DNA from 2 places in the Halomonas sp. 3D7M genome. Region 2 is predicted to be linked to the other one. Evidence: predicted binding sites of a transcription regulator. Region 2 holds the regulator's gene; the other holds the start of a gene.
What was found. The regulator sigma-54, encoded in region 2, starts transcription at its own class of promoters, with help from an activator protein. The targets are predictions, from matches to a motif close to TGGCACNNNNNTTGCTNT.
Positions count from the first base shown of each region.

Region 1: the regulator sigma-54 is predicted to act here: its motif matches at 2,406-2,423, upstream of codB (cytosine permease).

Region 1 is NZ_JABUZF010000035.1:17,092-21,451, reverse strand. Features, by position in the region: partial or broken gene INT22_RS00840 (efflux RND transporter permease subunit) at 1-516, opposite strand, end outside; gene INT22_RS00835 (efflux RND transporter periplasmic adaptor subunit) at 518-1,615, opposite strand; gene INT22_RS00830 (TetR family transcriptional regulator) at 1,765-2,385, shown strand; gene codB (cytosine permease) at 2,604-3,869, shown strand; gene codA (cytosine deaminase) at 3,886-4,360, shown strand, end outside.
Region 2 is NZ_JABUZF010000259.1:18,101-24,858, reverse strand. Features, by position in the region: gene tldD (metalloprotease TldD) at 1-504, shown strand, start outside; gene yjgA (ribosome biogenesis factor YjgA) at 613-1,134, opposite strand; gene pmbA (metalloprotease PmbA) at 1,231-2,571, shown strand; gene INT22_RS16800 (HPr family phosphocarrier protein) at 2,613-2,882, opposite strand; gene rapZ (RNase adapter RapZ) at 2,928-3,842, opposite strand; gene INT22_RS16790 (PTS sugar transporter subunit IIA) at 3,908-4,378, opposite strand; gene hpf (ribosome hibernation-promoting factor, HPF/YfiA family) at 4,383-4,691, opposite strand; gene INT22_RS16780 (RNA polymerase factor sigma-54) at 4,790-6,205, opposite strand; partial or broken gene lptB (LPS export ABC transporter ATP-binding protein) at 6,311-6,758, opposite strand, start outside.

The DNA.
Region 1 (4,360 bases), on a different contig from region 2:
CTTTTCAACGCCGTCGACCAAGGCGAGTTCACGCTTAAGGAACTCGGCTTGGCTTTTCAAATCGGGCATGGCATAGCCATCACCGGTCAGGTTAATCATCAAGCCGAACACATCGCCAAAGTCATCGTTAACTCGTGACTGGCTGGCGCCTGGCGGCAAGGCGGCCTGCGCATCGCCAACTTTACGGCGCAACGAATCCCAAAGCTGCTGAAGTTCATCGTTTTGCACCGTGCTTTGCAGCTCGATGGTAATTTGAGAAAACCCGTTAGAACTCACCGAGCTGATACGTTTAATCGCGGGCATTTCCTGAATGGCTTCTTCCAGTGTCGAGGTGACTTCCTGCTCCACCTCTTCTGGCGTAGCACCAGGATACTGGGTGGTGACTAGCGCATTGCGAATGGTAAATTCAGGAAACTCAAGCTGCCCCATGCCAGTGAAAGCGAGCGCCCCGCCGAAGAGCAGTACCACGGTCATTAAATAACTAGCGGCCCGGTGGCGTAAGAAGTAATCAACCATCTTAGAGCCCCTGTTCCTTTTCCCATGGTGTTACACGCATATCAGCGCTGACACGATGGGCTCCCGCTGCCACCACACGATCATTCGCGGCTAGTTCGCCACTCACCTCTAACCCCTTAGAAGTTAAACGTCCCACCTCGACTGGCACCGCCTCTAAACGGTCCGGCGCCTGAAAACGCCACACCACCGCCTGCTCCGAGTTCTCACCTGGATAGCTAATGGCGTCAGGCGGCAAATGCCAAACAAGACTTTCAGACGCGGGTAATAGTTGGCCTAAATCAAGCCGCACGGTGGCGCTCATGCCATCAAGCAGCGTGATATCGTCGGGCTGCGGTAGCCGAAGCGTTACCTCATAGGCCAAACTTTGGGCGCTGGCCTGGGTGGTATAAGACGCCAGCTGCGCAAGGTAAGGTTTTTCGCTATTGCCAAACCGCACTTCAAAGGCCATCGCCATTTCAAACGGGGTCACCTCGTCGTTGCGCGGTATCTGCTGAACGATTTGCTGCGGTAAATGAAAGATCACATCAAGCTGCCCTGGCTGCTGAATCACCGCCACGGTTTCCTGCACCTGGACAATCTGCCGGTTATCTACCGGCACCTGGGCAATCACACCATCATAAGGTGCGCGCAGTTGGGTATTTTCCAGTTGCTCTTCGGCCTGTTCAAAGGTCGCCCGAGCGGCACGCAACTCCGCCTCTGATTCATCAAACCGTGCTTGGCTAATCGCTCCACGCTCTAGGGTATAGCGCATGCGTTCGTGAGTGGCCCGCGCTAGCTCTAAGCGCGAACGAGCGCTATCTAATTCACTGCGCATATTACGATCATCAATACGCGCGATCAGGGTGCCTTCCGTTACCCGCTGACCGGGAGTCACGTTAATCTCTAACAGCTCACCCGCCATGCGAAACGATAGATTGCTGCGTGTAGTGGCTTCAACGCGCGCAGGAAACTGGCGCTGCAGCGCGGCACCAGACGCTTCTAATGTCATCAGCTTCACCGGCCGAGGAAGAGGTTCATTCTGGCTCTCGGCATAAGCGTCACCTGTTGCCAGCAGCAGGGCCAGCAGCGCTGGAAGCAATCGAATCACAGTGTTACGCACAGCGGACTCCTCGGTGGTGTTATCAATACGCAGTCATAAAAAATTCACTGACATTCATGAATGTCAGTGAATGTGTATACTAATCGCCTACTGGCGACTTTGCCATTCAGTAATGCCAATATAAGTGCACTTTTTTGTTAGGAGCCGCTATGTCACGCCGCAAAGCTGAGGCTGAACGCACCCGCGAGACCATTCTTGATGCTGCAGAAGCTCAGTTTCTCGCTCAAGGGGTTTCGCGTACTACATTGGCCCATATTGCCGCAGCAGCAGGCGTTACCCGTGGTGCGATTTACTGGCATTTTGAGGATAAAGCGGCGGTATTCGATGCCCTGCTAGAGCGTGTTCGCGTGCCGCTCGATGAAATTGTCGATGATGCTGTTCTGCGACTGGGCCACACCCCCACCAAATGCCTGCAAGAGATTGCCCTGAGTGCGCTTGGCGCTATCTGCCATAATCTTCCGTTACAGCGCGCCGCCACCATCGTGCTGCATCGCTGCGAAAAGCTGGAAGATGATCATCCACGTATCAGCATGATCACTCGGCTTTCTGAGCATGCCGAAATGCAGGTTGAGCAGCTGTTTGAGAAAGCCCGGCAAACCGGCCATCTACGCGCTGACCTCACCCCCGCCAGCGCCCGGCGCCAGTACCATAGCTTTTTAATCGGCATTTGCTTTGATTGGTTACAAGACCCGCAGCAATTCTCATTAGCAGACGAGTACGAGAGTATGATCGAAACGTTAATGCGGGGGTTGTTGGAGAGTACGCTTTAAACGCCTTGGGGAGCTAAGCTTGGCACGCAGGTTGCTTATATAACAAGGGAGCCTCTGATTAATGTGATGAGCGCAGGCCAGACAAGGAAAAAATCAACGAAAAAGCGGAGTTTACGGGTTGTAAATGAGCATTTTGAGGCGATTTTTAACGCAGTATGGCCAAGCGCAATAGTTAATCAGAGGTTCCTAGGATAATAATACTCACCTGGAGTCTCCCCATGCACCACTCTGACTATCCGCTAAGTGAAGTCCCCACTAGCGCCCGTAAGGGCTTGCTCTCCACTTCCGTTGTGCTACTCGGCTTTACCTTTTTCACTGCCACCATGTGGGCCGGTGGTTCGCTTGGCCAATCGTTCCCGATTGGCCAACTGCTCTGGATCATACTGGTGGGTAACTTGTTGCTGGGCGCATACGCGGCAGCTCTTGCTTACATTGCCTGTAAAAGCGGCCTTAACTCCGTGCTGATGGGACGCTTCTGCTTCGGTGAAAAAGGCAGCAAACTTTCCGATTTTATTCTCGGCTTTACGCAGATTGGTTGGTACGCCTGGGGCACCGCGACGATTGCCCTAGTGTTAGTACGCACCACAGGGATGCCTGAATGGCTGGAAATCCCCTTAATGGTGCTATTTGGGTTTGGTTTCTGCGTGACGGCCATGATTGGCTATAAAGGTATGGACTGGCTTTCGCGCTTTGCCGTGCCCGCCATGATGCTGTTTATCTTGATTAGCCTGTTCACCGGGCTGGTGGATGCACGCGGATTTGCCGGACTAAGCCAGCAAACGCCCACGGAAAGCATGAGCGTGGCGGCAGCGATTACCGTCATCATTGGCACCTTTATTAGCGGAGGCACCCAAGCGACTAACTGGAGCCGCTTCGCCAAGACGCCGAAAATTGCCGTGATCGCGACTCTGGCGGCTTTTTTTGTGGGCAACGGCTTAATGGTGCTGACCGGCGCACTGGGTACCATGATTTACCAGCAGGCGGACATCGTCGATGTATTGATCGCGCAGGGCTTTGTCACCATCGCGGTGCTGATGCTGTTTCTAAATATCTGGACCACCCAGGACAACACCATCTACAACTTTGCCGTAGCGGGCTGCAATTTGCTGCGTACCGAGAAACGCCGCTTAGTCACGGTGTGTGGCGCAGCGATTGGTACCGTACTGGCAGTAGGCGGTATGTATAACCTACTGATTCCCTTTCTAGTACTGCTAGGCACCTTTATTCCTCCCATGGGCGGGGTGATCATGGCGGACTTCTGGCTCAAACATAAAGGCCGCTACCCTACTCTGGAATCCACTCAGTTACCCAATTTTAATCGCCGAGGGTTAGCCGCCTATGCATTAGGCGCTGGAGCCGCTTACCTCTCCCCGTTGCTCCCCCCATTGGTAGGTGTCGTGGTAGCGGCAGTTAGCTACGCTGTACTGCTTCGTTTAAACCACGCTACGCTAAGTGATACTTCCCCTTCGACTGCCAAACAATAAGTGAGTCACTAATTATATGAGCATGCAGATCATTAACGCCCGCCTACGCCAGCGCCCCGAGCTTTACCGGCTTGAGATTGAGAACGGTACGTTCACAGCGATTACCGCTCAAGACGCGCCACAAACGGCGGGGGATGGGCAAATTGATGCGGGCGGCAAGCTGCTTTGCGCGCCGTTCATTGAACCGCATATTCACTTGGACGCCGCGTTAACGGCGGGCGAGCCAAGCTGGAATCAAAGCGGCACGCTGTTTGAAGGCATCGAACGTTGGGGTGAGCGTAAGCCCATGCTCACCGAAGCGGATATTCGCGAACGCGCGCTTAACACCCTGAACCTGTTGATAGGCAACGGCGTCCAGTTTGTGCGTACACACGCTGACACCAGCGACCCCAGCCTAATCGGCATTAAAACCCTATGCGCCTTGCGCGATGAATTGAAAGATAAAATCGATATCCAAGTAGTCGCTTTTCCGCAAGATGGCCTGCTTTCCT
Region 2 (6,758 bases):
CCAGGGCAATACACGCCGCTGATTGAAGACGGTATTTTAACTGGCTATATGCAAGACAAGCTTAATGCACGGTTAATGAATATGGCGCCAACGGGTAATGCGCGGCGTGAATCTTTTGCCCATTTGCCGATGCCGCGTATGACCAATACTGTCATGCTGGCAGGCCAGGATGAACCCGCCGACATTATCAAAAGCGTTAAGCGCGGTATCTATGCGGTCAGCTTCGGTGGTGGTCAGGTCGACATTACATCAGGTAAGTTCGTATTTTCCGCTAGCGAAGCCTACCTCATTGAAGATGGCAAAATTACTGCGCCTGTTAAAGGAGCTACCTTGATTGGCAACGGTCCTGAGGCAATGGGGCGTGTTTCAATGATTGGCCATGATATGGAAATGGATACAGGAATAGGTGTCTGCGGCAAAGAGGGGCAGGGAGTGCCGGTAGGCGTCGGTCAGCCCACCCTTAAGCTGGATGAGCTGACGGTCGGCGGTACCCAGTCTTCGTGACTTGATTGCCATCACTAGGTCTGTATGAGTTGGTCTTAATGACCTAGTCCTTATGAACCAGTCCTTATGAACCAGTCTTTATGACCCAGTCATTGAGACATACAGGGGTTAGAGTGCCAGCGTATCGCGTAAGTGTTTGAACAGCTTGCGCGAGCTGGTCGGCGGTTTACTTTGCTCACGCTCTTTACGCGCATTGCGTACCAGTTGTCGTATTGCCTGGCGATCAGCGTTAGGGTATTCCGCCATAAATAGATCGACAGCGCTGTCACCTTCTTCGACTAACCGGTCGCGCCATTTTTCTAGCCGGTGAAAGGCATGATCGCGCTGCTCTTTTTCCTGCTCGATAGCGTCGAAGACACCCTGTATGGCAGTAAGGTCCTCTTTGCGGATAAGCTTGCCCACATATTGCATATGGCGACGGCGGCCTTCATGGGAGCGGATGCGCGAGGTTTCTTCTATGGCGCGTAACATGTCGTCAGAGAGCGGAAATTTTGCGCGCTCGGCAGGTTTCATCGCGATAAGCGTTTCGCCAAGCGCCTGAAGGGCATGCATTTCCCGCTTGAGCTGAGATTTACTGGGGCGCTCTTCTTGTTCATCAATATCGAAGGGCTCGGGGCGTTGCTTAGGCATACTAGAACTCACTAATTAGTTTCGTTTGCAGCATTATATCAGGCTGCGACCACAACATTGATCCGCCAATGCGATTCAGGCGAAAAGGAGGCCAAAATGGCACAAGCATTTGATGCAGCGGCCCAGCAGGTACTGTTAACCCAGCGTGCTGAAGAGGCGCTTGCGCTGGCAAAAAAATTAGGCGCAGATGCTGCTGAGGTAGGCGCTAGTGTAGATCAAGGTCTTGGGATAAGCGTGCGTCTTGGTGAAGTTGAAACTGTTGAGCTTTCACGTGATCAAGGGATTGCCATTACGCTATATGTTGGGCAGCGCAAGGGCAGCGCCTCGTCTACCGATGCCAGCAGCGCGTCAATTAAAGCCACGGTAGAGAAAGCCCTGGCAATTGCCCGTTATACGGGGGAGGACCCTGCCGCAGGGTTAGCAGATGCGTCGCTAATGGCAACTGACCTACCTGACCTTAAAGTGCATTATCCCTGGGCGTTGACGACCGATGAAGCAATCGATTTGGCGCTGGCATGTGAGCAAGCGGGGCGTGATGTAGCGGGAATTCATCAGTCGGAAGGCGCTTCGCTATCCAGTGGTGAGGGAGTGCGAGTTTACGCGAACAGCCACGGCTTCCTCGGCACCCAGAAAGGCAGTAGCCATTCACTTTCCTGCATGCTGATTGCACAGGATGAGAAGGGCATGCAGCGCGATTACGATTATACCTCGGCACGTAATCCTGCCATGCTTCGAGATCCTGCGGAGGTTGGCCGCGAAGCGGCATCACGCACGCTACGTCGGTTAGGCGCTCAACGGCCGCCAACAGGCACCTTCCCGGTGCTGTTCGACCCGTCACTTTCCAGTGGCTTGGTAGGTCACTTGATGGGGGCGTTGGCAGGTGGGGCGCTTTATCGCGAATCCTCTTTCTTATGTGATCGTTTAGGTAGCCCGCTATTCCCGAGCTGGTTTGGTTTGGAAGAACGGCCTATGGAGGTGGGGGCGACGGCTAGCTCGCCGTTTGATGCTGAAGGCGTTCAGACTCGCAACAATCGCTTTATTGATCAGGGTAGTGTGGCCAGCTATATGCTGTCTGCTTACAGTGCGCGGCGTTTAGGCATGCAATCGACAGGTAATGCAGGTGGGGCACGCAATTTACGTTTGTTAGCGCCGCTGACGCCCCGAGATGATTTGCTGAAGCAGATGGGGCGTGGCATTTGGGTGACTGAGCTAATGGGGCAGGGGGTTAACGGCGTGACTGGCGACTATTCGCGAGGCGCGGCAGGCTTCTGGGTAGAAAATGGCGAAATACAGCACCCTATCGAAGAATTCACTATTGCCAGTAATTTGAATAGCATGTTTGCTGGCTTGGTCGCCGTCGGTGATGACATCGATACCCGTGGCAGTATTCACACGGGTAGCTGGCTAATTGATGCAATGACCGTCGCTGGTAACTAACAACTGAGCTAACAGCTCAGTTAGCACGTGTTTTGCTGATGTTAGTGGTCTTCGTCAAAACGTGCGTCGAACAGCGCTTCAATCGCCTCTAGTGCTTGTTCGGCGTCGTCGCCTTCCGCATGAACTCTAAGTTCAGTGCCACAAGGGGCGGCCAGCATCAATAACGACATAATGTTGGCCGCATCTGCCATTTGTTGTTGTTTGTAAACGTGAATGTTGGCCGAAAACTGTTGGCCACACTTGACGAGTTTTGTCGCTGCGCGAGCATGAAGGCCGCGCTGATTAGTGAGTGTTAAGGTTCTTTCTGGCACTCTGGTTCCTTTTAGCCGAGTGGGGTCGTGAAGAAAAGGCGTTGCTTATTGCGCGTTTGTTGAAGGCGCGGATGTGGAGGGCTGCTGCTCACTGAGGGTGTACTGCAAGCCTAGCTCACGATGACGGAGTTGAACCTCTCCCGCTTGTTTTACCAGCATTTGCGCCAGTTGTTCCACCATAAAGACAGAGCGGTGCTGCCCACCGGTACAGCCAATCGCAATCGTCATATAACTGCGTTGGCTATTTTGGTAAGCGGGTAGCCACTTTTCCAGCCATGTCTGGATATCATTGCGCATTTCTTCTACGACAGGATATCCCTTCAGAAAGTGGATGATATTGGCATCACGGCCAGTGTATTGGCGCAGTGTAGGATCCCAGTACGGATTTGGTAGGCAGCGCACGTCAAAGACGAGGTCTGCGTCAAGTGGGACGCCCCGTTTATAGCCAAATGACTCTAGTGTCAGGGTTAATCTATCTTCACGCTGTTGGGCAACCTGATCCGTTATCCGGCGGCGCAGGTCATGAACCGACAGACGCGATGTGTCGATCATCAGGTCAGCCAGATCACGGATGTCGAGCAGGGTTTCTTCTTCTTTATTGATGGCCTCTTCAAGCGTCATGTCACTATCACGCGTAAGAGGGTGGCGACGACGCGTGGCTGAGTATCGCTCAAGAAGAATTCGGGCATCGGTGGTTAGATAGATAACCTGGAAGTGAATGCTTTTCTGACGCAAAGATTCAAGCATTTTTGGCAGTTGCTTTAGTGCAGCAGGTAAATTGCGCGCATCGATACTTACCGCTAATTGGGGGCGTGCCCCTTGCTCACGAAGCTCATCCACCAGGGAGCCGAGTAGCATGGCGGGCAAGTTATCGATGGCACAATAGCCAAGATCTTCTAACGCTTGTAAGGCGATAGATTTACCGGACCCTGAACGGCCGCTAATGATCACCAATTGCATAGAGTTTCTCTTGGCATGCCAATAAAAATGGAGGTAAACGTAGGCAGTGTCTAGCGGTGGACTATTTAAGTAACAGGTTGTTCACGAATTTTTGCTGTTATAAGGTCCAATAGCTCACGTTGGCTAGCCGTTCTACGAAGCTGCTGACGTGTGTCAACGCTGTTCATGATAGACGCCACTTGCCCTAATAAGGCTAAGTGCGTGTCGTCCGCCTCTTCGGGTACTAAAAGTACGAAAACAAGGTCGACGGGATCGCCATCAATAGCATCGAAATCTACAGGCTCGGCTAACTTTAAAAAACCAGCGATAGGCGAGCTGCAGTGAGGGCTACGGGCGTGAGGAATGGCAACGCCGTTGCCTATTCCAGTGCTACCCAAACGCTCACGACCAATCAGGCGGCTGAAGACTTCTTGGCTATCTAGGCTTGGCGTGTTTTGCGCAATAAAGGTGCTGAAAAATTCCAGCACCCTTTTTTTGCTGCCCCCGGGGACGTCATACAGCACGCGCTCCGGGGGAAGTATGGTTTCCAACGTCATTGAGTTAACGCACGCCAGCGCCTTGGGCGCGAGCTTGTGCTTTTTCCTTGTGTTTAACGAGTTGACGGTCAATTTTGTCCGCTAGTGCATCAATCGCAGCATACATATCATTGTCTAATGCTTCTGCGTGTAGATCGGCACCTGCAGCATGCAGGGTGCAGGCAGCTTGCTGACGCTCCTTTTCAACAGATAAGGTCACTTGTACGGTGGTGATATTGTCATAATGGCGCTCAACGCGTTCCAGCTTCTCATTTACATAGTCACGCAAGGCGTCAGTCAGATCTACGTGATGACCAGTGATATTTACTTGCATTGACGTGCTCCTTATCCATCGGACTGTTCTTCGATTGTAACCCTTTTTGCGCTATTGCAAAGCCCCTAGACAGACTTTGTCTCGTTAGCACTGTTTTATTAGCGTAAACGGCGGCGCTCGCTTGAAGAGGGAATACCCATTGATTCACGATATTTGGCCACCGTTCGCCTTGCTACATTAATGCCACCCTCTTCCAATAGCGCCACGAGGCGGCTGTCTGAGAGCGGTTTGCCGGGCGGTTCATCTTGCACCAGTTTTTTGATTCGAGCCCGGATGGCGGTGCTGGAGTGACTGTCGCCGCCGTCCTGGCCACTTACTTGGCTGGAAAAGAAGTATTTGAGTTCGAACACACCGCGCGGGGTATGGATATATTTCTGGGTGGTGACCCTGGAAATAGTAGATTCATGCATTTCAACGGCGTCTGCGATATCGGCTAAGATCAGCGGTTTCATGGCTTCTTCACCGTGTTCCAGAAAGCCTATCTGGCGAGCTATGATTTCTCGGCCCACCCGCAGTAGCGTATCATTTCGACTTGAAAGGCTCTTGATGAGCCAGCGCGCTTCCTGGAGATGCTCTTTTAAAAATTGGTTATCTTGGCTCTTGTCAGCCCGTTTGATGAGGCTTGCGTAGTCAGGTTGAATGCGCAAGCGCGGCAGTGCCTCTGGGTTTAGCTCCAGGTGCCATCCTTCGTGGTCATGGCGGACGACTAAATCTGGCGTTACGTAGCTGTCATCTGTGTCGCCAAAGGCGCTCCCGGGGCGAGGGTCCAGGCTGCGGATCAAGCGGATTACGTCATCAAGCTGCTCATCATCTAGACTTAACCGCCGCTTTAGCAAACGCACATCATCTTTACCGAGCGCTTCAAGAAATTGACGCACTAAGCGCTTGGCAGGCATCAGCAGCGGTGTATCTTCGGGTAGTGAGGCGAGCTGCAGCATTAAGCACTCCCGCAGGTCGCGAGCAAATACACCGGTGGGCTCAAACTGTTGAAGGCGCAGCAAGGTTGTTTCAACTTCACGCTGGCTAAGGCCTTCATGCCCTTGGGCTTTAAGTCCTTCGCGAATGTCATTGAGAGGTTGAGTTAGGTAGCCGTTGGCATCCAGTGCATCGATGAGGCTTTCAGCAATGGCATGGTCGCGTGGTGAAAAATCTGTCATGGCGAGTTGCCAAAGTAAGTGGCCATGCAAACTTTGACCAGCGGCTTGACGCTCAAAGTCAGGCCCCTCGCTGCTGGCACCATGGCTACCTAGGTCTTGATAAGTGTCTGACCAGTCACTGTCAGTTGAGAGTTCGTTAGGAATGCTTTCGGACCATTCAACTTCCTGGGGTTCACTAACGGCCTGTTCGCCGAACTCATCTTCCTGCTCAAGCATTGGATTGGCATCAAGTGCTTGCTGAATTTCTTGACGGAGGTCCAGCGTTGATAGCTGTAACAGGGCGATGGCCTGCTGCAGCTGAGGTGTCATGGTCAGCTGTGTACCGATACGCAATTGAAGAGAAGCTTTCATGACCATCTGAGAACCACTCGTTAATCAGAAAGCTCCACCCTAGTGCGAGTTATGGCTTGGTGCAAGTGCAATAACTATGCCACCACTACTATTTTTTTTGCAGGTGGCTGTTTACAGGCGGAAATCAGCCCCCAAATAAACGTCTCTTACCCGCTGGTTGTTGAGAATTTCCTGAGGGGGGCCACTGGCGATGATATGACCGTCACCTACAATGTAGGCAATATCGCAAATATCTAGTGTTTCCCTGACGTTATGATCAGTGATTAGTACGCCGATATGGCGTTTTTTGAGGGCTCGAATGATCGTTTTAATATCACCCACTGAGATCGGGTCAACGCCGGCAAACGGCTCATCAAGCAGAATAAAGGCAGGCTCTGTCGCGAGGGAGCGTGCGATCTCAACACGTCTACGCTCTCCGCCCGAAAGACTCATGCCGAAGTTGTCACGAATGTGCGTGATGTGAAAATCTTCCAGTAGCGACTCAAGGCGCTGCTCCCGGGCGCTACGATCGAGTTCTTTACGAGTTTCCAGGATTGCCATTATGTTGTCGGCGACAGAA